DNA from 2 places in the Ferdinandcohnia salidurans genome. Region 2 is predicted to be linked to the other one. Evidence: a T-box and tRNA genes for the amino acid it is inferred to sense, from the RefSeq annotation. Region 2 holds a T-box; the other holds one or more tRNA genes.

Region 1 (15,462 bases), on a different contig from region 2:
CGAAGGTTCGAATCCTTCATGGCTCACCATTTAAATTAAATATGCGGGTGTGGCGGAATTGGCAGACGCGCTAGACTTAGGATCTAGTGTCTTTGACGTGGGGGTTCGAGTCCCTTCACCCGCATTATGCGGAAGTAGTTCAGTGGTAGAACACCACCTTGCCAAGGTGGGGGTCGCGGGTTCGAATCCCGTCTTCCGCTCCAGAGGTAATTTAAGAAGTGCCGGGGTGGCGGAACTGGCAGACGCACAGGACTTAAAATCCTGCGGTAGGTGACTACCGTACCGGTTCGATTCCGGTCCTCGGCACCATCTAAAAAAATATAAAATGCGCCCGTAGCTCAATTGGATAGAGCGTCTGACTACGGATCAGAAGGTTATGGGTTCGACTCCTATCGGGCGCGCCATTTTACGGGAAGTAGCTCAGCTTGGTAGAGCACTTGGTTTGGGACCAAGGGGTCGCAGGTTCGAATCCTGTCTTCCCGACCATTTAAAAAATTGGGGCCTTAGCTCAGCTGGGAGAGCGCCTGCCTTGCACGCAGGAGGTCAGCGGTTCGATCCCGCTAGGCTCCACCAATAGAATTTTAAATAGTTGCTTTTAATTATGGCGGTGTAGCTCAGCTGGCTAGAGCGTACGGTTCATACCCGTGAGGTCGGGGGTTCGATCCCCTCCGCCGCTACCATTTGAAAATTCTAGGACCTTTAGCTCAGCTGGTTAGAGCAGACGGCTCATAACCGTCCGGTCGTAGGTTCGAGTCCTACAAGGTCCACCATTTACAACTTCTTATATGTGGAGGAATACCCAAGTCCGGCTGAAGGGATCGGTCTTGAAAACCGACAGGGGTGTTAAAGCCCGCGGGGGTTCGAATCCCTCTTCCTCCGCCATATTATTTAAAATGGTATGGCTTGAATTAAATATTTTATTATCGCGGGGTGGAGCAACGAGCGTTGCATCATCGAAATACTGCGAGTTGTCCCGACGGACTTAGCTTCTAGAGTAAGCTTGCAGAGGAAGGGACAGTCATCTGCTATAATTAACGCATGACAAAAAACTATATATTTTCTATTATCGCGGGGTGGAGCAGTCTGGTAGCTCGTCGGGCTCATAACCCGAAGGTCGTAGGTTCAAATCCTGCCCCCGCAACCAAAAAAAATATGTTGACAAACAAAAGAAGTTATTGTAAAATAATTTTTGTTGTTAAAAAAAGGTCCCGTGGTGTAGCGGTTAACATGCCTGCCTGTCACGCAGGAGATCGCCGGTTCGATCCCGGTCGGGACCGCCATATATTGTGGCTCAGTAGCTCAGTCGGTAGAGCAAAGGACTGAAAATCCTTGTGTCGGCGGTTCGATTCCGTCCTGAGCCACCTTATTTATTTTATAAACTTTAATGGCGGTTGTGGCGAAGTGGTTAACGCATCGGATTGTGGTTCCGACATTCGTGGGTTCGATTCCCATCAGCCGCCCCATATAAAAATTATAAATTTATAAAAATAAAATTCATTACGCGGGTGTAGTTTAATGGTAAAACCTCAGCCTTCCAAGCTGATGTCGTGAGTTCGATTCTCATCACCCGCTCCAATTTATACAATGGGCCTATAGCTCAGCTGGTTAGAGCGCACGCCTGATAAGCGTGAGGTCGATGGTTCGAGTCCATTTAGGCCCACCATATAATTATTCCGCAGTAGCTCAGTGGTAGAGCTATCGGCTGTTAACCGATCGGTCGTAGGTTCGAGTCCTACCTGCGGAGCCATTTTTGGGGAAGTACTCAAGTGGCTGAAGAGGCGCCCCTGCTAAGGGTGTAGGTCGCGTAAGCGGCGCGAGGGTTCAAATCCCTCCTTCTCCGCCATGTCGAATCATATAAATACTTATTTTCTGGCCCGTTGGTCAAGCGGTTAAGACACCGCCCTTTCACGGCGGTAACACGGGTTCGAATCCCGTACGGGTCATCAAACGTTATGAGAATTTCTCATGGCGTTTTTTTATTTTTAGTAGATTTCTAGCTTCTTACTTCTTTATGGTTTGCAAAAAGAAAAACACCTGTTGCCAGGTGCTAATCTTGAGAAATTATATCATCTTCTATTTTCTTTGCGGGGTTGTCTAAATCTACATCTGAAAAGAGTCCGGGTGATATTCCGCGGAACATGTCAAATGCTAGAATTTTATCATCTGGGGCATCAAATAGTGGAGCATCGGGTTTTCTATTAACGTCGTCATCTTTACGTTTCATCTTCCACACCTCCATTTATTATCCTCCCAGTTATGCCTATAATTATTCTATCTGTTATCACCGTTTAATAAATTTCCGATTCCTCCTAGTATACTTCCTTCACCTGTGTTTCCCCCATTTCTAGGTGCACTCGCGAAAATACGGTCTGCCATACGGCTAAATGGCAATGACTGTACCCAAACCGTTCCAGGGCCACATACAGTTGCGTAGAATAACCCTTCCCCACCAAAGAAAGCTGTTTTTATTTTTCCTACATATTCTATATTGTAATCTACTTCCTTCGTCATCCCAACTAAGCAGCCTGTGTCGATTCGAAGGGTTTCACCTGGTTGGAGTTCTTTTTTATGTATGGTTCCACCTGCGTGTAGAAAGGCTAATCCATCTCCTTCTAATTTTTGCATGATGAAGCCTTCTCCACCGAAGAAACCAGTACCTAATTTGCGTTGAAAGTCTATTCCGACTGATACTCCTTTTGCTGCACATAGAAACGAATCTTTTTGGCAAATCACCTTTCCACCAAGCATACTTAAATCAACTGGAATGATTTTACCAGGGTACGGTGCCGCAAAGGAAACATGTTTTTTCCCCATATGGTTATTTGTAAATACTGTCATAAAAAGACTTTCACCAGTCAGGACTCTTTTACCTGCACCAAAAAGTTTACCTAAAAGACCGCCACCTCCAGATTCTGAGCCATCACCGAATATGGTTTCCATTGAGATTCCATCTTCCATCATCATCATTGCTCCTGCTTCCGCAATAACACTTTCACTCGGATCTAACTCGATTTCTACAAATTGCATGTCATCTCCATATAGTTTGTATTCAATCTCATGAGCGTTCATTGTATTCTTCCTTTCACTTAAAAAAATGATATATAGAAATAATTCGTCATTTGGTTAGTATCTTCCTTTAAACTTTACACTACGTATGAAAATAATGTCAGTCTATTGGAGATTACAATGACAAAATCAAAATGGGATATTATAATATATTTAGAATTTTCTTGAAATGATAAGTCTAAGGGGGATTTTATGAGTTCAGAAGTCGCTATAAATAGACGTATTTGGCCTAGAAAGAAAAGATGGAGGGTTATTTTAGTATCAGGAATCATAATCGTCCTCCTTCTTGTGGCAAGTATTTTGGCAGGCTATTTATTTTTGAGAAAAAGTTTACCAGAAATTGAAGGAAAAATTAGTGTTGCTGGTATTACTGATGAGGTTGAAGTGATTCGTGATCAAAATGGGGTTCCTCATATCTGTGCAAAAAACACTCATGATCTGTATTTTGCACAAGGATATGTAACAGCTCAGGATCGGTTATTTCAAATGGATCTAAGCCGTAGACAGGCCTCAGGAGAGATCAGTGAGGTTATTGGTAGCTCCCTTATTGAGCAGGATAAATACTTTAGAGCTCTTGGGTTACGTAGAGCAGCTAAAATCTCGTACGAAGGATACTCAACAGAAGCGAAGGGTGTCTTACAATCTTATGCGGATGGTGTAAATGCTTTTATTAGGGAAGCAAAGGAGAAGAATACATTACCCGTAGAGTTTACTCTAGCTGGATATAAACCAACTGAGTGGAGCCCTATAGACTCGCTCACGATCGGGAAGTATATGGCTTATGATTTAGGAGGCCATTATAAAGGTCAAGCCTTTCGATATTACATGGCACAACATGTATCAGATGAAAAACTACTAGAATTATTCCCTACATATCCTGAAGACGGGGCAACCGTTCTTCAAGCGATGAAAGAAAGTCCTGTTGATATTTCCAAAAGTATTGCACAAGCACCTTTTCCAAATGAGTTTAACGGTAGTAATAACTGGGTTGTTAGTGGGGAGAAATCTGATTCAGGTATGCCGATTCTTGCGGATGATCCTCATTTAGCATTGGCGACTCCGTCGATTTGGTATGAAACGCATTTACAAAATGACGAGGTAAACGTAAGTGGTGTCATTTTTGCAGGTGTTCCAGGAATTATATTAGGACGTAATGAACATATTGCCTGGGGGGTTACCAATGTAGGTCCTGATGTTCAGGATTTATATATTGAAAAAAGAAATCCAGAAAATCCAAATCAGTTCGAGTATATGGGGGAGTGGGAGGATGCGACAATCATTGAAGAACCAATAAAGGTAAAGGATGGAGAAACAATTCCTTATCAGGTTCAGGTAACAAGGCATGGTCCGATTATTTCAGAATTCACCCATGACCATAGGGAGAAGACAGCTTTAGCGTTAAGATGGACAGCTCTCGACCCTTCGACCGAGCTTGAAGCGGTGTTGATGTTTAACAAGGCGAAAAATTGGGATGAATTTAAAGAAGCTCTTACATCTTTCCATACCCCGGCTCAGAACTTTGTTTTTGCAGCTACGGATGGAACCATTGCTTATCGAGCAAATGGGTTAATTCCTATTCGAAAAAAGGGAGACAGCTCGGTACCTGTACCAGGTTGGACGAATGAATATGAGTGGGAGGGCTTTATTCCATGGGATGAACTCCCAACAATTGTGAACCCAAAGGAAGGTTTTATTTCTACGGCAAATAATAAAATTGTAACAGATGATTATCCATACCATATTACGAATACTTGGGCACAGCCATATCGTCAGCAGCGTATACGGGATGTTTTAACGAGTAAGAATAAATTTTCGGTTGATGATATGTTTCAACTGCAGTTTGACCAACATAATTTGCAGGCGGAGGAATTTGTACCGATTCTTCTTGATGTATTAACAAGCAAAAAAGACAAGCTAAGAGAAATCGATATAGAAGTCTTAAAGCAGTTTGAAGGATGGGACTTTGTGGACCGAATAGAAGATGGGGAGCCTCTAGTCTTTCATAAATGGATGGAGGAATTTGCGAATGTATTGTTTGAGGAATCCATTCCAAATGAAATCGATAACTTGTTTGAGGGTAAATCACAAATTGTAGACCAAATGATTAGAAATGCTACAAAAGGGGATGAAGGTGTATGGTTACGTGAAGCTGGTGGCTTGGAGCAAGTAACTCTAGAGTCATTCAAGCGAGCTGTTGATTTTGCTGTTAAACAACAAGGGAAGAATTCAGGTAAATGGCAATGGGGAGAATTTCATAGGGTTCCTTTTAATCATCCATTGTCTGCAATTTCACCGTTAAACTATCTTTTTAATCAAAATGAATTTGTTCCTATGGGTGGTAGTGGAATATCGGTAGCTGCTGCAAGTTTTAATAAAAAATCAGGCGCGATCACACACGGAGCTGCATGGCGTTCAGTAATTGATCTATCAAACATGAATCAAAGCTATAATGTGGTAGGCCCAGGGCAATCTGGTCATGTATTAAGTCCATTCTATCATGATCAAATTTCTGATTGGACAACAGGGAAATATCACATTACTCATACTGAAAAAGAGAGTTATATGAAAAATAGTTATACACTTCTTTTACAACCAATAAAGTAACAAGAAAGCAGTGGAAGAGATTCCACTGCTTTGAATTTAATCCTGTGCTTCATCTTGTGTGTAAGGTTCTTTTTCATATGGAGGAAGATCGCCGAACATGGTCATGATTCCTTCTTCATCTAACACTTCCTCATATCGTTCATGCTGGTTGTTTGGATAGATGATTATTTCTTTCCCTTCGATGTCTGTTGCGACGAAGTTTTCGTAATCCTCTACATAGCCTACATTTTCATCTGATTCGAGGAATACTTCATTATAACTATCAACTGGGTCAGCAAGGTCTGAAGGAGTATCAGATGTTCCATACTTTGCAACATCTTGCCATGAATCTTCTGCATCAAAGGATACATTATCTTCCTCATCAACAAACTTTCCAAATGGTGGCATTAAAACCCCTTCCTCAATAGGTCGATTATGAGATACGACTTGGGTCGGGGTATGCTCAACACAATATGTTGTGGTAGGAATTGCTTCCAACCGGTCTACAGGTATTTCCTTACCGCATTTTTCACATTTCCCATATCTTCCTTCAGCAATTGCTTGTAAGGCGTAGTCAATGTCTTTTAATTCTTTTTCAATATGCTCATTAAGTGCAATGTCCTTTTCGCGTTCATAAAGCGCAGTTCCCTCATCCCCTGGATGGTTATCATAAGAAGAGAGTTCCCCCATCGACCCGTGGAAATGACCGCGTTCTAAATCAAAATGATCGCTATCCGTTAATTGTTCTTCAACCTCTTTTTTTGCGTTTATCAACTGTGAACGGAAGGTTGATAATTGCTCATTTGATAACATGAAAAGCACTCCTTCCATAATGATTTCGTAACGAATCTTGTTATGTATTATTTACATAAACACGAAAATCATAAATGTAAAAAAGTGCTTGTATAGGATGTTCAAAAGTCCGGTGAAAATGACACATTGAATTTCTGTGATTTTTGCTCCTGGAAAACATCATGAACAATAGGTTATGCGCTTGCGTCTGCTAGTATATTCAAGAAGTCAATTCCTCAGTGCAAGGCTGCAAGGGAGTTAACTCAAGCAGTTGCCTCGCTCCGGTACTCAAAGCTTCGCCGCCTTGAACTTTCGACGCACAGGACGTGCTAGTGTCGACAATGCCACAGGACGTGGCGCTTTTGTCGACGCGGTCCTTTTCATCCTCCTTTTTGAACACGTATTTTGTGAAAGAAGACAAAAGAAAAAACACGATCGTAAAAATCGTGTTTTTAAAAGAAGTAACCGATAAAGATTCCAATAGATAATAGGAAACCAAAAAATGTATTTGTTTGGGCAGTTGCTTTCATTGCTGGCATCATTTGGATTGGTTCTGATTTACCAATAAAACCAATTATTGCTTGAACGGCTTTTGGAACACTTACCAATACAAGTAGGCTCCACCAAGACGCTATTCCCATAAATGACAAAGCAATAATCCAGACATATGAAATAATAAACAATACCGCTAAAAACTTAATCGCATTTTTTCTTCCTAATAAAATCGGTAAAGTGCGACGTCCGTTCTTTTTGTCGCCATCCAAATCACGAATATTGTTTGACATATTAATGGCACCAACAAGGATCATTATTGGAATTGAAATTAAAATACTTGTTGAAGTAACAGTACCCGTTTGGATGAAAAACGATATTAAAATAATGATCATACCCATAAAGAAACCAGCTGCAAGCTCTCCAAAAGGTGTTGATGAAATTGGGAATGGGCCACCTGTATATAAATAACCAACAGACATACATATAGTCCCCACTAACGCTAACCACCAGCTACTATTCATACTAATATAAACACCTAAAAGTGTGGCAATTCCCATAAAGGCAAATGCCAAGTTTAAAATCACTTTTGGCTTTACTCCATCTCTAACAATTGTTCCACCAATACCGACTGATTCAGCGGTATCAAGACCGCGTTTATAATCAAAATACTCATTAATCATATTAGTTGCTGCTTGAATGAGAAGACAAGCAAGTAACATTGTTAAGAATAATGCCATGTTTATAGATGTATCTGGAAGTGCAAGTACTGTTCCTAGTATAACTGGAACAAAAGATGCAGTGAGTGTATGTGGACGCATAAGTCTCCACCATACTTGTAACCCATTTGAAGGCTTTTTAGATAGCTTCTGATTTGACTGAAGTTCCGTATGCATTAGACTTCTCCTCTCACGTCATATCATGTATATCCAAAGTTCAGTTTAGTGAATTGGACAGGTACTGTCAATGGTTTAATGTAACAAAAAAGACATAAACATTCTTCCTACGATTTAATCCCCAGACTAACATAACTCTCAAAACGTAATAATAAGGAAGTAAGTGGTCATAGTGCGAGTAGATATGGTAGAATCAAGTTTGTTGACAACTATTCATTATCAGGTATATCGTAGCATTTGATTCATTAATCAAAAATTATCGGATTATAATACTAAGGGTAAATATATGTTAATGATATACTATAATCATATACTATTTCTAAAGTAAAATTTATTATGGGATACACTTCGGGGGGATATAAGTTGGTCATGATACAACAAAAAGGATTGAAGGATTACATAGAGAAAGGAATGCTCCGTTCAAAGGAGCTTTCAAAGCCGATACTTGTAAGTCAGGTTAGAGAGATTGAGAACATAGACCCCCTATTGTTCTTTTCTGCTGGGAAAAAAGAAACGTTTAAAACGCGATGTTTCTGGTCCAATCCAACAAATGATACGATAATTGTTGGTCTTGGAGAAGCTTATACAATTAGCGATAACGAGTCTACAGAACGTTTTGTTGCAATAGAAGAAAAGTGGAAAAAACTCGTTCACAATTCGATTATAGTGGATGACTTTGCACCATATTCTACAGGTCCAATCTTAATGGGAGGTTTTTCATTCGATCCGTTAAAAAAGAGAACAGAGCTGTGGGATCATTTTGATGATGCGAAATTTGTCTTGCCTACGATTATGCTTTCTGTCTATAAAGGAAGCACTTATTTAACGACAAATATAATTTGTGAGCCTACAAGAACAACTTTTGCTGATTCTGATATAGAACAATTAGAAGGACTGTTTGAGAGAAATCAAAAAGATCCAATAAGCACTTCCTTTACAAAAGAAGAAGTCCAACCAAAGGAATGGATGGAATCTGTTCGAAATGCAACAAAAAAGGTACAGGCCGGTGAGGTTGAAAAGGTCGTATTAGCAAGAGAAATTAAACTGCATTTCGATAAGCCAATTGAAACGGACGCCATTTTAGCACGTCTAAAAGAAGAGCAACCAATGAGTTACTTATTTGCAATTGAATACGGAGATTCATGTTTTATAGGGGCTTCACCTGAGCGTCTTATTAAGAAAAAAGGTGGAGAATTTTTAACGACTTGCTTAGCAGGTTCGATACGACGTGGCAAAACACCTTCTGAAGACGAACAATTAGCTAATGAATTACTTAGTGACCGGAAAAATCTATACGAACATGATGTTGTTGTACAAATGATAAAAAATGCGATGAAAGAATCTTGTGTACGCATCTCTTCACCAACACAACCTGATATCTTAAAAATGCGAGATATCCAACATTTATACACACCTGTAAGAGGGGTAGCAAAAGAAAATGTGTCATTGCTTACTGTTGTAGATCGATTACATCCAACTCCAGCCCTTGGAGGACAACCTAAACAAAAAGCATATGAAATTATTCGTGAGCTTGAGGTTCTTGACCGCGGCTGGTACGGAAGCCCAGTTGGTTGGTTGGATACCAAAGATAATGGAGAATTTGCCGTTGCCATTCGTTCTGGGTTAATAAATAGCAATAATGCATCCTTATTTGCTGGATGTGGTATTGTAGGAGATTCAGAACCAGAAAGTGAATATACAGAAACAATGATTAAGTTTAGACCGATGCTATCCGCATTAGGAGGCTTAGACAATGAATAATGAAGCATTAACTCGGTATGTAGCATCATTTGTTGATGAATTAGTCCAAGTGGGTGTCACAGAGGCCATTGTGAGCCCTGGCTCCCGCTCTACCCCGATGGCAATACTAATGGCTGAACATCCTGATATGAATGTTACAATCAATATTGATGAACGATCATCCGCTTTTTACGCGCTTGGGGTAGCTAAAGCAAGCAAAAAGCCTGTAGCGATCCTTTGTACGTCTGGGACTGCAGCAGCGAATTATTTTCCGGCTATTGTGGAGGCCTATTATTCAAGGGTACCGCTAATTGTGTTGACAGCGGACCGACCACATGAATTGCGCGATGTTGGTGCACCGCAAGCCATAGACCAGAACCAGTTATATGGGAATCATGCGAAATGGTTTGTAGAAATGGCACTACCTCAAGATTCCGAGCAAATGTTGGCCTATGTTAGAACAATGGCAGGAAGAGCAGCGGGTACAGCACAATCAGCTCCCGCAGGACCGGTCCATCTGAACTTTCCTTTTCGTGAGCCACTTGTTCCAAATCTTGGTCTTGATCAACTATGGGGTACAAGCAAAATGGCTAAGAAAAATGTTAATGTCGTGGTTGGAAAACCGACAATGGACGAGGAACAAGCTCAACTGATAAGTGATGTAGTCAGTGAAAAAGTGAAGGGAATTATTGTATGTGGTTCACACGATCATTCTGAGTTTGGACATGCTGTAGCTAATCTAGCAGAAACTCTTCAATTTCCAATACTTGCTGACCCACTATCCCAACTGAGAAGTGGTACACATCCTAAATCATACATACTAGATGGTTATGATGCTTTTTTACGAAACGAAGAGTTCCGAGAAGCTTTTTCACCAGACATTATCATTCGTTTTGGAGCAATGCCTGTCTCTAAGTCACTTCTGCAATTTATTCAAAAACAAAAAAACACACCACAAATCGTTGTAGATGGGGACGGTGGATGGAGAGATCCTACTTTATCCGCAACTGATATGGTGTACTGTGATGAAATAGAATTCTGTCAGGCGATTACGAAACGAATACAGAAACGTAGTGATAATGGGTGGATTAGCTCTTGGATTAACATAAATGAGATCGTGAAAGAAAATATCAACGCGGTACACCAAGAGGAAACCTTATTTGAGGGGAAGGTATTTACTGAACTTCAAGAAATCCTGCCAAATGGATCTACTTTATTTGTCGGAAACAGTATGCCGATTCGAGACCTTGACACATTCTTTACAAATAATGAAAAGTCAATTCATGCGCTAGGAAACCGAGGAGCAAATGGAATTGATGGACTTGTTTCAACGGCAATGGGCATTAGTTCGCAAAATGAGCATACGGTTCTAGTGATTGGTGATCTTTCTTTCTACCATGATTTAAATGGATTATTAGCGGCAAAGCATCATCATTTAAATAGTACGATCGTGTTAATTAATAATGACGGTGGCGGTATATTTTCTTTCTTACCACAATCACAGGAAGAAAAGCACTTTGAAACCCTGTTTGGTACGCCAATCGGGCTTGATTATGAACATGCCGTAAAAATGTATGGCGGGAAGTTTACTAGTGTTGAGAATTGGGCGGAATTCCGAAAAGCCATATCTGCTTCATTAAATGGTAAAGGCCTTCATGTTGTTGAAGTAAAAACGGACCGTCAAGAAAATGTCATGATTCATCGAAAAATGTGGAATAATGTTTCCCAGGAAATAAAAAACCTGCTTAAAAAGGAACAATAACTATGTTTATTTCATCAAGCGGGGTTACTTATCATGTCCAAGTGATGGGAGAAGGCGAACCGATTGTGTTCCTCCATGGTTTTACAGGTAGTATAGCAACTTGGAGCAGGGCTACTGAGCCACTTCATAACAGTTATCAATGTATTTTTATTGATATAATCGGACATGGAGAGACAGATAGTCCTGATGACTTTTCAAGATATCATATAGAAACTGTTGCTAAAGATATCATTCATATACTTGATGCCTTATCTATCCCAAAAACTCATTTAGTTGGTTACTCCATGGGAGGAAGGCTAGCTTTGGCCATTTCTATTCTTTATTCAACTAGAGTAACTAGCCTTGTTCTAGAGAGCAGTTCTCCAGGATTAAGAACAGAAGAAGAGAGAGCTGCCCGTAGAAAATCAGATGAGCAACTGGCAAATCGAATTGAGCAAGAGGGAATCCAAGGTTTTATTGATTTTTGGGAGAAGATCCCGTTATTCCTTTCACAACAGGCACTAACGAAAGAAAGACAACAAGAAATACGTAAACAACGTCTTAAAAATAATCCAGTCGGTTTAGCTAATAGTCTTAAGGGGATGGGGACTGGTTCACAACCCTCATACTGGGATAGACTAAATGAGCTTAACTTCCCGACTTTATTGCTTTGTGGAGAGCTTGACCAAAAGTATTGCAGGATTGCAGAAGAGATGAGTTTAAGCATTCAAAATGCAAAAGTGGAGAAAATAGTAGAGGTTGGACATGCAATTCATGTGGAACAACCACGTTTTTTTGGTAAAATAATAAATGAGTTTGTTTCTGATCATTTTTCTCAATGATCAAAATTACATACAAACCTATACATAAAGGAGGACAAGCTAATGGCTGCAGTTGAATGGATAGCAGAACGGAAGTATGATGAAATTTTATATGAAACATACAATGGTATTGCAAAGATCACCATTAACCGACCACATGTTAGAAATGCGTTTACGCCGAAAACAGTGGCAGAAATGATTGATGCCTTTGCTTATGCAAGAGATGATTCAAATATTGGTGTTATTGTTCTTGCTGGTGCAGGAGATGAAGCATTCTGTTCTGGTGGAGATCAGAAGGTTCGAGGACATGGTGGATATGTTGGAGACGACCAAATCCCACGATTAAATGTTCTTGATTTACAACGTTTAATCCGTGTAATTCCAAAGCCAGTTATCGCGATGGTATCAGGTTATGCAATTGGTGGAGGACATGTATTACATGTTGTATGTGACTTAACAATTGCTGCGGATAACGCTATTTTTGGACAAACTGGTCCGAAGGTTGGAAGCTTTGATGCAGGTTATGGTTCTGGATATCTTGCTCGCATCATTGGTCATAAAAAGGCTCGTGAAATCTGGTTCCTTTGCCGTCAATATAATGCGCAAGAAGCATTAGACATGGGTCTTGTGAACACAGTTGTTCCATTAGAGCAGCTTGAAGAAGAAACAATTAAGTGGTGTGAAGAAATTCTTGAAAAGAGTCCAACAGCTCTTCGTTTCTTAAAAGCAGCAATGAATGCTGATACAGATGGCTTAGCAGGTCTACAACAAATGGCTGGCGATGCTACTCTTCTATACTACACAACAGATGAAGCGAAGGAAGGCCGTGACGCATTTAAAGAAAAGCGCATGCCAGACTTTAAGCAATTCCCTCGTTTCCCTTAATGTTCAGTTCTCAGCTTGATGAAGACCTCATCAAGCTGTTTTTGCATTTTTATTACAAATATAAGAGGATTTGAAAAAGATGAATTCAACAGAAATACCAAATTGGCTGAAACATCGTTCATTTTTAACGCCAAATCGAACTGCGATAAAAACTGAAAATGAAGAGATATCATTTCTAACTTTACATAAAAATGTGTTAAAAAGGGCTAATCAACTCACTTTTGCAGGGATACAAAAGGAAGACGTTGTAGCTGTGCTCCTGAGGAACAGTGTTGAGATGGTTGAGGTGATTCATGCCCTGAAATATATTGGAGCAGTTACAGTCCTATTGAATATAAAACTAACAAGTAGTGAGCTAGAATTTCAATTGAGTGATGCTGGCACAAAAATGCTGCTAACGGAAGAGCCTTTTCTTGAGAAAGTGGCTCATCTAAATATTAAATACATACCATTAAATGAACTTCATGAGCTTCCTGAGAAAGACTGTGAGATTCAAGAGTATTTCTCTTTAGAACAGGCGGATACGATTATGTACACATCAGGAACGACTGGAAAACCAAAGGGTGTTATTCATACATATGGAAACCATTGGTGGAGTGCGATTGGCTCAAGTTTAAATTTAGGGCTACACCAGGATGACTGCTGGTTACTAACTGTTCCGATGTTTCATATTAGTGGGTTATCGATTTTGTATCGAAGTGTCATTTATGGAATACCAGCGGTGATTCACGAAAAATTCGACCCCAAAAAAGCAAATGATGCCATTATGAATCAAGGTGTTACGATCATGTCAGCAGTGAGTGTCATGCTAACGAGGATGATTAGAGAATTAGGGGGTGACAGCTACCCTGAACAGTTTAGATGTATGCTTCTTGGAGGAGGGCCTGCACCAAAACCTTTGTTAGAGGATTGTATTGCTCATAATATTCCTGTGTTCCAGACATATGGTATGACTGAAACAGCATCACAGGTTGTTACGCTTGCACCTGAGTATAGTATTTCAAAGTTAGGTTCAGCAGGTAAACCACTTTTTCCCGTGCAAATCAAAATTGATAAAGATGGTACACCTACACTTCCAAATGAAATAGGGGAGATCGTTGTAAAAGCACCAAACGTGACGAAAGGCTACTTGAATCGGATCGATGCTACGATGACCTCAATAGTTGATGGCTGGCTATATACCGGTGACATTGGTTACATAGATGAGGAAGGGTTTCTATTCGTGTTAGATCGCCGGTCAGATTTAATTATTTCAGGGGGAGAGAATATTTATCCTGCTGAACTGGAAGCGGTTCTATTGTCACATCCAAACATTTTAGAAGCGGGTGTTACAGGTGTGGATGATGAAAAATGGGGACAAGTGCCAGCTGCCTTCGTCATAAAAGAAGAAAGAAGTAATCTATGTGAAGATGAAATCATTGCTTATTGCCACGAACAACTTGCGCGATATAAAGTTCCAAAATCAATCCATTTTGTTGATGCCCTCCCACGAAATGCATCAAATAAACTTATGAGACGAAAATTAGTTGATTTGATAAAGGATGAGAAAAATGATTAAGGTGAAAAAGGTTACCCTCCATCTCATAGAACAAAGTTTGCTCTCACCGTTTGTAGCAAGTACGGGAAAGGTAGATACAAGAGAGAGTATTCTTGTTGAAATGGAGGATGTAGAAGGTGTCGTTGGTTGGGGAGAGGTCGTTGCCTTTTCATCACCTTGGTATACAGAAGAGACGATTAAAACTTGCTGGCATATACTTGTCGATTATCTAATCCCGCAAATTTTAAAAGAAGAGGTTGAGCATCCTCAGCAACTACAAGAACGCTTTCAATTTGTAAAACGAAATAATATGGCGAAAGCTAGCATCGACATGGCTTTATGGGATTTATATTCAAAAAAACAAGGAATTTCCCTTTCTAAAGCGATTGGCGGGACGAGAGATTTTATTGATTCAGGCGTAGTCGTAAGTATTAGTTCAATGGAGGAAGTATTACGTAAAATCCAGGAGCATGTGAACACAGGCTATAAACGAGTCAAAATAAAAATTAAGCCTGGACAAGATTATGAGCTTCTAAAAGAAATTAGACGAGAATTTCCAAGCCTACCGCTAATGGTTGATGCGAATTCTGCTTATACTTTAACGGATACTGACAAACTTAAAGCATTAGATGAGTTTAAGTTGTTGATGATTGAACAGCCACTAGCGGAGGATGACATTTTTGATCATGCAAAGTTGCAAAAAATACTTTCGACACCCATATGTTTGGATGAAAGTATCACATCGGCAGAAGATGCCCGTAAGGCAATTGAGATGGGGAGCTGTCGAGTAATGAATATCAAAATTGGGCGAGTAGGTGGTATCACTGAGTCAATTCGTATTCATGATATTTGTAGGTCCCATCAAATCCCCGTCTGGTGTGGGGGAATGCTTGAAACCGGCATTTCAAG
Region 2 (15,462 bases):
GTCTAAATCCTCTAAAGACGTACCCAAAATTTTCACTCCGCGCTCAACTAAAGAACTTGCTAGATTGATAGCTGTTTGACCACCAAACTGTACAACTACACCTTCAGGCTGTTCAAGGTCAATGATATGCATAACATCCTCAATAGTTAATGGCTCAAAGTATAGCTTATCTGAAATACTGAAGTCAGTTGACACTGTTTCAGGGTTATTGTTAATAATGATTGCTTCATAGCCTGCTTGTTTTATCGCCCAAACAGAATGAACGGTTGCATAATCGAACTCAACACCCTGCCCGATGCGGATTGGACCTGAACCTAGAACGATAACACTCTTCTTATCCGTTACAATTGATTCATTTTCATCCGCATATGTTCCATAATAATAAGGTGTTTCTGATTCAAATTCAGCTGCACATGTATCGACTATTTTATATACTGGAACTATTCCTGCTTGTTTACGAGTTTCATAAATTTCAATTTCTGCCCGATTCCATAACTCCGCGATGATGGAGTCAGCAAATCCTTTCTTTTTTGCCACCGTCAATGTTTCTAAATCACCTTTGTTTTCCCGTATTGTGTTTTCGAGCGTGATTATATTTTCAAATTTTTGGAGGAAGAATAAATCAATTTCACTCCACTCATGAATTTGTTGGATGGTGATGCCACGTCTAATCGCCTCCGCAAGATAGAATAGACGCTCATCTCCTGCTTTCCTAATCCTCTTTTCAATTGTGGCAAGATCTGCATTTGTTGCATCCTCTAATTGAATATGAGAAACATTTGACTCGAGGGATCGAACTGCTTTAAGTATGGATTCCTCAAAATTACGTCCAATCGCCATGACTTCACCAGTGGCTTTCATTTGCGTTCCAAGTCGGCGGTTTGCAGACTCGAACTTATCAAATGGAAAGCGGGGGATTTTTGTAACGATATAGTCAAGTGCCGGTTCAAAGGCTGCATATGTTTTTCCTGTCACAGGGTTTATCATCTCATCAAGCGTTAAACCTACTGCAATTTTTGCTGCAAGTTTGGCAATTGGATACCCCGTCGCCTTAGATGCTAACGCTGATGAACGACTCACACGTGGATTTACCTCGATAATATAGTAATTGAAACTATACGGATCAAGTGCTAACTGTACATTACATCCACCTTCAATCCCAAGTGCGCGGATGATTTTTAAAGATGTATTTCGTAATAGTTGATATTCTCGGTCACTTAATGTTTGGCTCGGTGCAACAACAATTGAATCACCAGTGTGAATTCCAACTGGGTCTACGTTTTCCATGTTACAAACGACAATTGCAGTATCTGCAGAATCGCGCATTACTTCGTATTCAATTTCTTTAAACCCTGCAATACTCTTTTCTAGTAGACATTGGGTTACAGGACTATTTTTCAATCCGCTTGTAACAATTTCAATCAATTCTTCTTCATTGTTACAAATTCCACCACCAGTACCTCCTAAGGTGAAGGCTGGTCTAACAATTACGGGGTATCCTACTTTTTCAATAAATCCGTATGCTTCGTCCAGGTTATGGATAATTTCACTTTCTGGCACAGGCTCGTTCAGTTCGTTCATTAAGGTTCGAAATAAATCACGATCTTCGGCTTTTTCAATCGCTGAAAGAGTTGTCCCTAGAATCTCGACATTACATTCTTCAAGAACGCCAGATTTTGAAAGTTCTACAGCCATATTTAAGCCGGTTTGGCCACCTAGTGTTGGCAGGATTGCATCCGGTCTTTCTTTACGAATAATTTTGCTGACAAATTCTAATGTAATGGGTTCTATATAAACTTTATCTGCAATTTCAACATCTGTCATAATTGTTGCAGGATTTGAGTTAACCAAGATTACCTTATAGCCTTCTTCTCGTAATGCTAAGCAGGCCTGAGTCCCTGCATAATCAAATTCTGCTGCTTGCCCAATAACGATTGGACCTGATCCGATTACTAGAATAGTGTTAATATCTAAGCGTTTTGGCATAGCTCTTCGCCTTCTTTCTTGAAGTTTTCAATCATCTGTAAAAAGTCGTTAAATAAGCTATTTGCATCCTCAGGTCCAGGTGAGGCCTCCGGATGATACTGAACAGTGAATGCTGGATAATCTAAATGGCGCAGTCCTTCTACTGATCCATCATTAAGTGCTATATGTGTTACTTCCAGTTTAGTAGAAGCTAAAGACTTTTCATTAACTGTATAGCCATGGTTTTGAGAGGTAATAGCAACCTTTCCGGATTTTAGGTGTTTAACCGGATGGTTCGATCCTCTATGTCCAAATTTCATTTTTTCAGTATCGGCACCACCTGCTAAAGCAAATAATTGATGACCTAAGCAAATTCCAAATAAAGGAACCTTCCCTAAAACACCGTTAATCATTTCAATAGCTTCAGGTACATCTTTTGGATTCCCAGGCCCATTACTTAGCATGATTCCGTCAGGTTTTAGTCGAAGAATTTCTTCGGCTGTTACATTGTAAGGGACGACAATTACATCACAGTCACGGTGATTTAGTTCGCGTAAAATTCCATGTTTCATGCCAAAATCGACTAAAACAACACGATGTCCTCTACCTGGGCTTGGATAAGAACCTTTTGTAGAAACCTGTTTTACTTGGTCAGTGGGTAAAGTGCGACCACCAAGTTGGTTCATCACTTCACTTACATTGACATCCATTCCACAAATAGCACCTTTTAATGTCCAATATTGACGGATAATTCTTGTAAGCTTTCTTGTATCAATTCCAGAAAGTCCTGGAATACTTTTTGACTTAAAATACTCGTCTAAATTAAATTGACTTCTAAAATTTGATGGTTGGTCACACACTTCATTCACAATAAAACCACTTATAGCTGGGTTGATTGATTCAAAATCATCTCTATTAACACCGTAGTTTCCAATTAAGGGATAGGTTAATGTTACGATTTGGCCACAATACGATGGGTCCGATAAAATTTCTTGATAACCTGTCATTCCAGTATTAAAAACAACCTCACCAAACTTCTCAATCTCACTTCCGAATCCTTCACCAACAAAAATGGTTCCATCTTCTAAAATAAGCTGTCGCTTCATACTAGAACACTTCCTTTCTGCCATACAATGTTGCCATTTACAAGTGTCATGACCGGCCATCCTTTACATTCCCAGCCAGTAAATGGTGTGTTTTTTCCTTTTGAAACAAAGCTTTCTGGATCAATTGTTTCTGTAGCGTTTAAATCAATTACAGTTAAGTCAGCATTCTTACCAATTTCTAATGTTCCAAATGGTAATTTAAATGTACTGGCTGGTTTATTGGTTAAGAAGTTTACTAATTGCTTTAATGTCATTCTGTTGGTTTCAACAAAATGTGTATAAAGAAGTGGGAATGCTGTCTCTAAACCAACGATGCCAAATGGCGCTAGAGCCATTCCCTGTGCTTTTTCCTCACTTGCATGTGGTGCATGATCTGTAGCGATAAAATCGATTGTTCCATCAAAGAGTCCTTCAATAAGGGCCTCCAAATCCTCTCTTCCACGTAATGGAGGATTCATTTTATAATTTGTGTCGAGGCTAGGGATGTCTTCATCACATAGTAATAAATGATGTGGTGTAACCTCAGCTGTTACATGGATACCAGCACGTTTTGCATCTCTGATGACACGGACTGATTCCTTTGTACTTACATGACATACATGGTAGTGACAGCCAGCTGCTTCAGCTAATAAAACATCCCTTGCAATATGTACGGATTCGCACACAGAAGGAATTCCATTGATTCCATGTTTCTTCGAAAATTCACCCTCATGTACAGAACCTTTATTGATTAACGTATTTTCCTCACAATGGGCTACAATTGGCATATCAATCGCGGCCGCTTGCTTCATGGCTTCAAGCATCATCCCAGCAGATTGAATTCCAACGCCGTCATCTGTGAATGCAAATGCTCCTGCTTCCTTTAATCCATTCATATCCGTAAGTTCTTGACCAAGCTCACGAATGGTGATAGCCGCATATGGAAGAACATTCACATGAGCCGTATCCTGGATTCTTGCCTGCAGCCAATTCATTTGTTCAACTGAATCTGGAACTGGTCTTGTGTTAGGCATTGCTGCAATTGTTGTGAATCCACCTTTTGCTGCCGAAAGACTTCCTGTTTCAATTGTTTCTTTATGTTCGCCTCCTGGTTCACGAAGGTGGACATGGACATCAACAAAACCTGCTGATACAAACATTCCTTCTACATCAATTACTTCACAATTTGTTGGATCAAGGTTTGTACCCATCGCTTCAATCAAGTCATTCGTGATTTTGATATCTGCACTTACTAATTCACCTTGTTCGTTTAAAATTTTTGCATTTTTTAATAATGTGCTCATATTAAAATTCCTCCTTCAACCTGTTGTAACACTCTTTTAAGTACGGCCATTCTTACGAATACACCATTTTCCATCTGTTTAAAAATTCTTGAGTTTTGTGCTTCTACTAATTCACTTGCTATTTCAACTCCACGATTGATGGGAGCTGGATGCATAATAATGCTACCCTTTTTCATGTTTTTGCTTCGCATAATCGTTAAACCATATTGTTCATGGTATTCTTCTTTCGTTAAGCCCATCGATGACTCATGGCGCTCATGTTGAATACGCAGCAACATGACGACATCTGCTTCTCTAATGCCTTTATCAAGGTCTACATATTCACCATTAGGATTTGTATCATCTTGCCATTCTAATGGAGCTGAAAAGCGAACATTTGCGCCTAATCTCGTTAAGACTTCGGCATTGGATCTTGCAACCCGACTATGACGAATATCGCCAACGATTAACACATTTAAATCTTGGAATCTAGCAAACTCTTGTTTAATGGTTAATAAATCAAGGAGAGATTGTGTAGGATGATGACCACATCCGTCACCTGCATTAATGATTGGAATATGGATGCCATTTATTAATTCCTTAAAATACTCATCCTTTGGATGACGAATCACGACTGCATTTGCCCCGATTGATTGAAGGGTTTTAACTGTGTCATATAGACTTTCTCCCTTTTGAACACTTGAAGTCATTTCATCTAACTGCAGGATGTCTGCACCTAATCTTTTCTCGGCTACTTCAAAACTAAAGCGTGTACGTGTACTTGGTTCGAAGAAAAGATTTGCAACAAATGTTTGTTTTTCTAGCTTCCATTTGTTTCCTTCGGCAAACAGGCTTGCATCAAATAGAATTCGGTCAATATCCTCAATGCTTAACTCGGTCATCGTAAGTAAATGATTCATTTTCTCTCCTCCAATTCTTATAAAAAAACACCCTTACCTTTATTGGTAAGGGTGTAAAACAAGGTTTTGTTTGAAAAAGGGTATTAGAAAGCCAATACCCTTTTCGCAAAAACCTTACACCCTTAATAACCTCTCTGGGTTATTTTAAAAGGTGAATCATTATGCAACAGAGTTATCATCCTCAAGATGAGTCTCATATATATCTTCGTCTTCCGGAACTACTCCGCCAGGAAGGATTAGGTTAAGTAAAACACCTATGATTGCGGCTAATGCCATGCCGTGAACTTCAAAGCCAAGTACGCGGATGAATGCTCCGCCGATTCCGATGACAAGGATAACTGATGAAATCACCAAGTTACGATTATCGCCAAGATCAACTTTGCTATCTACTAACATCCGTAAACCAGATGAAGCGATAATTCCGAATAAGAGAATGGATACCCCACCCATAACTGGTGTTGGAATCGTACTAATTAAGGCGTTGATTTTGCCAATGAAACCAAAGACAATCGCCACAACAGCTGCACCGCCGATTACATATACACTAAAGATCCGAGTGATGGCTAAAACGCCAATGTTTTCTCCGTATGTTGTATTTGGTGGACCACCAAGTAGTGAAGCAATCATCGTTGCTACTCCATCACCCATAATTGAGCGATGTAATCCAGGTTGTTTAATTAAATCTTTTTGTACAACCTTACTTAAGACCATTTGATGTCCGATATGCTCTGATAAGGTAACTACCGCTACTGGAACGATTAATGCAATCATATCTAATGAAAACTGCGGTGTGTATGAAACAAACGGAATAATAAAGTCTGGCATTTCAAACCACTTTGCTTCTTTTACTGCAGTAAAATCCACTAATCCGATTGATAATGCGTATACGTATCCACCGATAATCCCGATTAAGACCGGGATTAGGTTTAAGAAGCCTTTAAAAAAGATGGTTGCTATAATCACGATTGCTAGTGTAACTAATGCTACTGAAAAATGCTGTAGACTATATGCTCCGCTAGCATCATTCATTGCCATTCCAACTGCTGTACCAGCTAGGCTAAGACCTATTACGATAATAACTGGTCCAACAACAACAGGTGGTAAAATCTTCACAAGCCATTTATGTCCTGTTGCTTTTATTAACAAGGCTACCATCCCATATACAAGCCCAGCAAGTAAGCTTGCCATCATAGCAGCACCAGGACCGTCAGCAGCTATTGCTGATTGAAGTGGGATAATGAAAGCAAAGGATGATCCTAAGTATGCTGGAACCTGACCCTTTGTTATAAGTAAAAATGCTAGTGTACCTAACCCACTTGAGATGAGAGCTACCCCAGGACTAATTCCTACTAAATACGGTACAAGGATAGTTGCACCGAACATGGCAAATAAATGCTGCAGGCTCAGTATTGCGAATAGTCCTGGAGATGGTTTATCTTTTATCCCTAATACAATCTTTTGGTTATCATTACTCATTTTTGAATTTCCCCCTCATTTTAAGATACCCAAAACAAAAAAATCTTTGTGTTTTTTACACAAAGAGGTATACAAATCCCTATCTTTTGAGAAGGAATGTTTACCCCTTTGTTAGCCTCTCTGGACTACATTTAAAGGGTACTTTATTTATTTTTTATGAATCGTTACTTGATCTAAATTGTCTATTTCTTCTAGTTCAACCACAATTTTTTCCGAGTTAGAAGTTGGAATATTTTTTCCAACATAATCTGCCCGTATTGGGAACTCTCGATGACCTCTGTCAATTAAAACAGCTAACTGAATTTGTGCTGGCCGACCAATGTCGATGAGGGCATCGAGTGCCGCTCTCACTGTTCTACCTGTGTATAACACGTCATCAACAAGAATGACTTTTTTATTCGTAATGTCAACTGGTATATCGGAGCCATTTACAATTGGTTCGCGATCCTCTGTTTTTGTTGTTAAGTCATCACGGTACAAGGTAATATCTAATTCACCAATTGCAATCTTCTTGCCTTCGATTTGTTCAATTCGGCTGGCAATGCGCTTTGCTAAGTAAATACCTCTCGTCTTGATCCCAACAATCACACAGTTCTCTATTCCTTTGTTTTTTTCAATGATTTCGTGAGCTACTCTTGTTAAAGCCCTTCGAATTGCTTGATTGTCTAAAACTACAGCTTTATCAGTTTCAGCCATTTGTTACACCTCACTTAACATTGATTCCCTCTTTAAAATAAAAATGTCCTCTCACCGTAAGTGAAAGGACATAGACACTCATACATGAGGATACAATAATCCAAATGTAGTTCCGTTTCCTTCTCAGCCTCACGGGACTGATCTTAAAGGGGCTCATTTAATTAAGTTCATTCTACGTTCATTATCGAAATTTGTCAATCCTTTTTTGTAAGGAACAAAATCAATGTCGCAGCTTCTCCAGAAGTTCCTCAAAATAAGCAGGAAGTGGAGATTCAAATTCAAGATATTCATTCGTTCTGGGGTGAACAAAGCCCAATAGTCCTGCATGTAGAGCTTGTCCACCAAGATCTAATGTTTTCTTTGGGCCATACTTTGGATCACCCGCTAATGGATAACCAATATATTTCATATGAACACGAATTTGATGGGTACGCCCTGTTTCTAACTGACACTCAACAAATGTAAAGTCTTTAAATCGTTCTAATACATTAAAATGAGTCACTGCATCTTTACTGTTCTCATCTGTAACAGTCATACTTTGGCGATCCTTTTTATCCCGTCCAATGGGTGCATCAATTGTACCTTGGTCATGCGGTATGACGCCATGGACTAGTGCTTTATATTTACGAGTAACTGACTTTTCGACCAATTGATTCACTAAGGATTCGTGCGCAACATCATTTTTTGCAACCATCAATAAGCCTGAAGTATCCTTATCGATTCGATGAACAATCCCTGGGCGTAGAACACCGTTGATTCCTGATAAATCCTTGCAATGAGCCATAAGACCGTTTACCAACGTTCCACTAACATGGCCTGGAGCAGGATGTACGACCATTCCTTTTGGTTTATTGACTACGAGAACATCTGCATCTTCATAATAAACATCTAAGTTCATCTCTTCTGGTACCACATCCAAAGCTTGCGGTTCAGGAATGTCAATATGAATATGGTCCCCTATATTAACTTTATAATTGGTTTTAACATTATTCCCGTTGACTTTTATATTCCCATCCTTTATCCAAGACTGGACTTGTGTCCTCGACCAGTCAGAGTTAAAGGCTGAAACGACTTTATCAATTCGGTCATTTTGCTGTTGATCCTCAATCGTTAGTTCGAATTGATTCATTTGTTTTCTCCTTTTCTAATTTCCCTTCAAAAATAGTTAAAATTAAAATCAAGCCAACACCAATTACTAGTGCTGAATCGGCAATATTAAAAATAGGGAAGTTATATGTAAAAATGTATGTATCTATAAAATCGACAACTTCTTTACGAAAGATACGGTCAATAAAATTACCAATTGCACCTCCGAGCATAAATGAAAGCGCAATGCCAAACAAGCGCTGATTTGGTTTGAGGCTCCGTATGTATAAAACCAGCATAACTACCACGATAATGGTCACAATATAGAAAAACCACATTTGCCCCTGTAGTATTCCCCATGCTGCACCACGGTTTCGATGCGACGTTATATACAAAAAGTTAGGAATGATTTGAATCGAATCTCCAAGCTCCATAAAACGGACAATCATCCATTTTGTAACCTGATCTAATAAAATGATAAATAAAGCAATTAAATTATAATACACGAATACGCCCCCATCCATACAAACTATACTTTTGAATTTTAGCATATGAATGGACGTCTGTACAATCTATTTAAGGGATTAAAGCAGAGCAAAAGCAAAGGTTTCACTTTTGCTCCACTAAAGAAAGATGGTTTTTACGCTGAAGGGGTATGACATTACTTCTGTCATATAGATCAGTGAAGGAAAATTCGAAAATAGTTCGAGCTGTTGGAAGTATCCGTAGTTTCTCAATCGGAATCTCAGCACCAGTCTCTTCGCAAATTCCAAAAGTGCCGGAATTAATTTTATTTAAAGCTCTTTCGACGTCGCTTAGGTCTTCTTTTATATGATTCATTACAATTTTCTCTTTCTCAGATTGTTCATTCTGAAAAAGTAGTTCTTGACTTACCTCATATTGTGCTGACTTCATTAACCTGGATATTAGTTCTTTCTTTGTTAATTCCAATTCCGCTTTAATCTCTGCATACTGATCGTTCATTGGAACGCCTCCTTATCATGCTTTTGATTAATGCTTAAGATCATCTTTATAAGGTAGTAGAAATAGTATTATCCATAATGGTTTTCGTTAAAGCCAACAAGTTTTTCCTGTAGGATAAAAATGACGCATCGAATTTCTGTGAACATTACTCCTAGAAAATGGTGATTAACTCCGATATGCGCTTGCGTCTACTAGTATATTCTAGAAGTCAACTCCTCAGCGCAAGGCTGCAAGGATGTTTAACCAAGCAGTTGCCTCGCTCCGGTACTCAAAGCTGCGCCGCCTTGAAATTTCAACGCACAGGACGTGCTAGTGTCGACAATGCCACAGGAAGTGGCGTTTTTGTCGACGCGGTCCTTTTTATCCTCCTATCTTCAAATGTTTTTTAATGTTTTCTAATTACATACTACGTAATTCTCATAAATTTTTGACGGCAGACGAGCAAATTGTTGGGTTACAGTTCTATTAATGAAATATTTCAAGATACCAATTTTTTGCAAAAAAACGCCATGAACCTATGGATTCATGGCGTTTTTCCTATTTTAGTTTTGGTAATTTTCTTTTACAACAGATGCACAACGTGTGCAAAGTGTTGGGTGATCTGAGTCTTCACCAACTGTTGGTGTTACGACCCAACAACGATCACAGGTTTCACCTTCTGCTACACCTACAACGATTTTTACTTGATCGAAAACTTGTGCATTTTCTGGAGCTTCTTCATATGAGCCACCAATCGCAAATCCTGATACAATAAACAACTGCTTTAAGTTCTCCTCCACTGAATCGAGAAGAGCATTTGTTTCGTTGTTTGGATATAAAGTAATGCTAGCAGCTAAAGATTTTCCAATAACTTTCTCATTTCTCGCTGTTTCTAAAGCTTTTAGAACATCATCACGAAGTTCCATGAATGAATCCCATTTTGCTTCCAATGCATCTGCATTTGGAATCTCAACTGAATTTGGCATATCAACTAATTGAACACTTTCCTCTTTAACAGAATCGATATGCTTCCATACTTCATCTGCTGTATGTGGAAGAATCGGTGTTACAAGCTTAGTTAAGCTTAATAAAGCTTCATATAAGACAGTTTGGATTGAACGGCGATCATGTTGATCCGCTGCCTCGATATATAAAATGTCCTTTGCGAAGTCTAGGTAGAATGAGCTTAACTCGATTGTACAGAAATTATGAACGGAATGATAAACACCTGCAAACTCATAATTTTCATAAGATGTTTTTACCTTATCAATTAATTTGTTTAATTTAACAAGGATATAACGATCTACCTCACGCAATTCATTCACTGGAATTGCATCTGTTTCCGGATTGAAGTCACTTAAATTACCAAGTAAGAAACGGAATGTGTTTCTAATTTTTCGGTAAACCTCTGCAACTTGTTTTAGAATTGCGTCGGATACACGAACATCTGCCTGATAGTCAACTGAAGCTACCCAAAGACGTAGAATATCTGCTCCTAATTGCTTCATTACCTTTTCCGGAACAACAACGTTTCCTAATGACTTACTCATTTTACGGCCATCACCATCAAGGGCAAAACCATGGCTTAGTACACCTTTATATGGTGCTTTACCTGTTACAGCTACAGCCGTTGATAGAGAAGAGTTAAACCAACCACGATATTGGTCAGAACCTTCTAAGTAAAGATCTGCCGGACGTTGTAGGTCTTCTCTTTCTAATAAGACTGCCTGATGGGATGAACCAGAGTCAAACCATACGTCCATAATGTCATCTTCCTTCGTGAAGATACCATTTGGACTTGATTCATGTGTAAATCCGTCTGGCAATAAGTCTTTAGGTTCACGTTCAAACCAAACATTTGAACCATATTCTCTAAATAGGTTAGAGACATGATTAATGGTTTCATCTGTGATAATTGGCTCCCCATTTTCACCATAGAATACTGGGATTGGGACTCCCCATGCACGCTGACGAGAAATACACCAATCTCCTCTATCTCGAACCATGTTATAAAGTCTTGTTTCACCCCAAGCTGGAACCCATTTCGTTTCTTTAACAGCGTCCATCAGTTCGTTTCTAAAATCTTTAATAGAAGCAAACCACTGAGCTGTAGCTCTAAAGATAGTTGGCTTTTTCGTACGCCAGTCATGTGGATAAGAGTGAGTAATGAAGGCAAGCTTTAGAAGAGCTCCAACCTCATTTAATTTTTCAGTGATTGGTTTGTTAGCCTCATCATAGAATAAACCTTCAAACCCTTCTGCCTCTGCTGTCATATAGCCTTTTTCATCTACAGGGCAAAGCACGCCGATGCCATATTTTTGTCCAACGATGAAGTCATCTTCCCCGTGACCAGGTGCTGTATGTACACATCCAGTACCTGCATCAGTTGTAACGTGTTCACCAAGCATTACAAGGGAATCGCGACCATAGATAGGGTGGCTGGCTACAACATTTTCTAATTCACGACCTTTAAATGTTTTCACAACAGATACATTTTCCCATTCGATTTCTTTAGTTACTGCTTCTAATAATGCAGAAGCAACGACGTATTTGTTGTTGTCAACACTAACAACAGAGTACTCTAGATCAGGATGTACACTAATTCCAAGGTTTGCTGGAATTGTCCATGGTGTTGTTGTCCAGATGATGATTTTTTCATCACCTTCTAATACGCCTTTACCATCCTTCACTGGGAACGCTACATAGATAGAAGGTGAGCGTTTATCTTGATATTCAATTTCCGCTTCTGCTAGTGCTGATTCAGATGAAGGAGACCAATAAACAGGCTTAAGTCCTTTGTAGATATAACCTTTTTTAGCCATTTCACCAAATACTTTGATTTGCTGTGCTTCGTATTCTGGTTTTAATGTGATATACGGGTTTTCCCAATCACCACGAACCCCTAGACGTTTAAATTGTTCGCGTTGGTTATTGATTTGCTCGTAGGCATATTCCTCACAAAGCTTACGGAAATCCGCAACGCTCATTGCTTTCCGATTAACCTTCTTATTTTTTGTAAGAGCTGTTTCAATTGGAAGTCCGTGAGTATCCCATCCTGGAACATATGGGGCGCAATACCCGTTCATTGATTTGAAACGAACAATCATATCCTTAATGATTTTATTTAATGCATGCCCCATATGAATGTCACCATTCGCATATGGAGGCCCATCATGAAGAACGAATAATGGACGACCTTTCGTACGTTCCTGAACCTTTTGGTAAATATTCATTTCTTCCCATTGTTCTTGAATCTGTGGTTCGCGATTCGGAAGGTTTCCACGCATTGGGAAATCTGTTTTTGGCATTAATAACGTGTCTTTATACTCCATTACCATTTCCTCCTAATAATAGTTCCTAATTATTTGCAGCTTGTTACAGTATGGATGATTTGTGATACCTTTAATCAGAATAGAAAAAGGCCTTCTCATCCCAAAAAGGGACGAGAAGGCCTCTCGCGGTACCACCCTTATAGACGAATTTCCATTCGTCCACTCGACATTCGTAACGTGAATGAGACGCGAAATGCTTACTTAGAAATGTTCAAAAGACAATCTCTTTTGAATCAATTTATATGTTCAGCACCGAACTCCAGGGTGATTTTCATTCTTATCACTTATACCGGGCTTCCACCATCCCCGACTCGCTATATAAGTTTGACAAGAACTACTGTCCCTTTCAAAGCTGCTAGTATATTAAAGTAATTAGTTGTTTTAAAATTATATGCGTATTAATCAAAAGAGTCAAGTGTCAATACTAGTTTTCTTCTGATTCTGCAAAAACAGGCTCTACATTGTATTCCATGAGATGATCCCAATCATCATTGTTAAGCATATCTAACTGAGCTTCCACTAACATTTTAAATCTGTTTCTGAATACTTTTGACTGTTTCTTCAAATCTTCAATTTCGATTGATATCTTTCTAGATTTAGCTAACGATTCATTAATAATACGATCTGCATTTTTCTCTGCTTCCTTGATGATAAGCTTTGCTTCCTTTGAAGCATTACGTTTCACTTCTTCAGCTGTTTCTTGCGCAATCAAGATCGATTTATTTAACGTTTCTTCGATATTTGTAAAATGACCTAGTTTTTCGTTTAGCTCTGAAAGTTTTGACTCAAGTTCTTTTTTCTCACGAATAACCATTTCATAATCTTTAATAACTTGATCAAGAAACTCATTAACCTCGTCCTCATCATAGCCGCGAAAACCTTTGTTAAATTCCTTATTATGAATATCTAATGGCGTTAAAGGCACGAATGCCACCTCCAAAAATTAATAAATGCGTTTGTTTTTCAAACATTCTTCAAACAAATGATACTTTACAATTCGACAAAAAAGAAGAAATTCCTGCATTATTTACAATTATTTTTGTCTTCCTACAATGATTCTCCATTTTTCTCTCTTTGTTTTCCCTTCAATTGAATGAAGTCTACTTCTTCCGTAACCACGAACAGAAAGAACATCTCCTTCCTTACATTCAAAGGAAGATTGTTCAACTTTTTTCCAATTCACTTTTACAAGTCCATTTTCTATTAAGACTTGCACTTTTTGCCTAGACAAATTTAAAATGGATGCCAATATAACATCTAATCGTAAGGAGGAAACAGTGACTGTTTGCTCAGTCCATTCTTCATGTGCGAATACGAGTTCTGAAGCAGCAATCTCTGATAAAGAAATCGTTGCCTTTCCCACAGATGTTAAATTCATTCGGACGTAATCAGCAACTTCCCCGGCAACAACAATTTGAATACGCTCATCCTGTGTTAGGATATCACCAAATTTGGAACGTTTTAGACCGAGAGACATTAATGAACCAAGAACCTTTCGGTGGTCAACAGAAACAAACTTAACAGGATATTTCACCTCAAAATAGGATAGATTAAAATCTGTTTCCGTTGGCTCAAAATAAGATGGATACAATAATGCACGTTTTCGTTCAAGTCCTTCTTTTCCACCAGAAAAATGAACAAGGACATCTCCACCGGTTCCCACCACTTGTTTCACAATTTCTTGTTCACGTGGATCAAGAAAGTCGGTTAACCTAGGACTGTACTGATTCAGAACAGTCTGTTGCCATTCCAACACCTGATCAATAAACGCATGCTCTTCTTTTCGAAAATGTTGATATAGATTCATATGTATAATACCTCGTTTAAAATAGAAAAGCGCAAGGTGCCTGGTTATCGGCGACAAGCATAAGACGAGCGCTGACAGAAGGTGCATTTTACCTTCCGAAGCGATTGGCTTATGACCTCGAGCCGATGGCGCCTGGAGCTAGACAAAAATAAAGAAAAGGGACCTTGAAACAAGGCCCTTTTTAGAACATGCTTTGCAAAGCATGAATTCCTCTACCAGCGAAATTTAGCACTAGGATTGCAACAATTGGGGAAATATCTATCATCCCTAGTGGTGGAATAAATCTGCGGAATGGCTCTAGATATGGTTCACAAATTCTTGTTAAAAATTGACCAATCCCAGATTCACGTGCATTTGGAAACCAAGACATTAAAATGTAAATGATCAGCGCATACGAATAAAGTACCAGCGCTTGACTTAAGATACCGAAAATAATACCCATTTTCGATTACCACCCCTTTTCAGCGAATTCTTCGTTAGAAACAATCTCAGAGATATTTCCGGACACATCGATATTGTCAGGAGTACATAAGAAAATATTTGCACCAATGCGTTGAATATCCCCACCAATGGCATAAACAGTTCCACTTAGGAAATCAACGATTCTCTTTGCTTGATCATGTTGAACACGTTGGAGATTAACAACAACCGCTCGTCTGTTTTTCAAATGATCGGCAATTTCTTGTGCCTCTGCATACACTCGAGGTTCAAACAAAATAACCTTGGAAGACTTTTGAACACTTTGCAAGCTAACTACATTTTGCTTCGCAGCTGGTTTTGTAGCCCTTGTCGGTTCTACTTCCTCTTCTTCAAAATAATCTTCTTCATCATAATCATATTCATCTTCTA

The links. A T-box is a leader RNA that pairs with one kind of tRNA and senses whether it is charged. The one in region 2 lies ahead of ileS (isoleucine--tRNA ligase), so its partner is inferred to be a tRNA-Ile.
Region 1: it has a tRNA-Ile gene. The T-box ahead of ileS (isoleucine--tRNA ligase) is inferred to sense a tRNA for this amino acid. The anticodon was not compared.

What each region holds. Positions count from the first base shown of each region.
Region 1 is NZ_JBHUEK010000005.1:577-16,038, forward strand. It holds tRNA gene ACFSFW_RS02340 (tRNA-Lys) at 1-29, shown strand, start outside; tRNA gene ACFSFW_RS02345 (tRNA-Leu) at 44-124, shown strand; tRNA gene ACFSFW_RS02350 (tRNA-Gly) at 129-203, shown strand; tRNA gene ACFSFW_RS02355 (tRNA-Leu) at 221-309, shown strand; tRNA gene ACFSFW_RS02360 (tRNA-Arg) at 328-404, shown strand; tRNA gene ACFSFW_RS02365 (tRNA-Pro) at 410-486, shown strand; tRNA gene ACFSFW_RS02370 (tRNA-Ala) at 498-573, shown strand; tRNA gene ACFSFW_RS02375 (tRNA-Met) at 604-680, shown strand; tRNA gene ACFSFW_RS02380 (tRNA-Ile) at 694-770, shown strand; tRNA gene ACFSFW_RS02385 (tRNA-Ser) at 790-882, shown strand; tRNA gene ACFSFW_RS02390 (tRNA-Met) at 1,068-1,144, shown strand; tRNA gene ACFSFW_RS02395 (tRNA-Asp) at 1,205-1,280, shown strand; tRNA gene ACFSFW_RS02400 (tRNA-Phe) at 1,289-1,361, shown strand; tRNA gene ACFSFW_RS02405 (tRNA-His) at 1,388-1,463, shown strand; tRNA gene ACFSFW_RS02410 (tRNA-Gly) at 1,502-1,575, shown strand; tRNA gene ACFSFW_RS02415 (tRNA-Ile) at 1,587-1,663, shown strand; tRNA gene ACFSFW_RS02420 (tRNA-Asn) at 1,673-1,747, shown strand; tRNA gene ACFSFW_RS02425 (tRNA-Ser) at 1,753-1,843, shown strand; tRNA gene ACFSFW_RS02430 (tRNA-Glu) at 1,872-1,943, shown strand; gene ACFSFW_RS02435 (hypothetical protein) at 2,048-2,239, opposite strand; gene ACFSFW_RS02440 (TIGR00266 family protein) at 2,272-3,069, opposite strand; gene ACFSFW_RS02445 (penicillin acylase family protein) at 3,259-5,670, shown strand; gene ACFSFW_RS02450 (TraR/DksA C4-type zinc finger protein) at 5,707-6,462, opposite strand; gene ACFSFW_RS02455 (1,4-dihydroxy-2-naphthoate polyprenyltransferase) at 6,894-7,829, opposite strand; gene ACFSFW_RS02460 (isochorismate synthase) at 8,199-9,590, shown strand; gene menD (2-succinyl-5-enolpyruvyl-6-hydroxy-3-cyclohexene-1-carboxylic-acid synthase) at 9,583-11,331, shown strand; gene menH (2-succinyl-6-hydroxy-2,4-cyclohexadiene-1-carboxylate synthase) at 11,334-12,152, shown strand; gene menB (1,4-dihydroxy-2-naphthoyl-CoA synthase) at 12,195-13,016, shown strand; gene ACFSFW_RS02480 (o-succinylbenzoate--CoA ligase) at 13,096-14,574, shown strand; gene menC (o-succinylbenzoate synthase) at 14,570-15,462, shown strand, end outside.
Region 2 is NZ_JBHUEK010000007.1:211,356-226,817, reverse strand. It holds gene carB (carbamoyl-phosphate synthase large subunit) at 1-1,986, opposite strand, end outside; gene ACFSFW_RS04050 (carbamoyl phosphate synthase small subunit) at 1,971-3,071, opposite strand; gene pyrC (dihydroorotase) at 3,068-4,354, opposite strand; gene ACFSFW_RS04040 (aspartate carbamoyltransferase catalytic subunit) at 4,351-5,253, opposite strand; gene ACFSFW_RS04035 (solute carrier family 23 protein) at 5,413-6,729, opposite strand; gene pyrR (bifunctional pyr operon transcriptional regulator/uracil phosphoribosyltransferase PyrR) at 6,877-7,425, opposite strand; gene ACFSFW_RS04025 (RluA family pseudouridine synthase) at 7,646-8,554, opposite strand; gene lspA (signal peptidase II) at 8,529-9,017, opposite strand; gene ACFSFW_RS04015 (TraR/DksA C4-type zinc finger protein) at 9,121-9,495, opposite strand; gene ileS (isoleucine--tRNA ligase) at 10,038-12,806, opposite strand; T-box leader at 12,910-13,165, opposite strand; gene ACFSFW_RS04005 (DivIVA domain-containing protein) at 13,231-13,731, opposite strand; gene ACFSFW_RS04000 (YlmH family RNA-binding protein) at 13,840-14,613, opposite strand; gene ACFSFW_RS03995 (YggT family protein) at 14,795-15,055, opposite strand; gene ACFSFW_RS03990 (cell division protein SepF) at 15,062-15,462, opposite strand, start outside.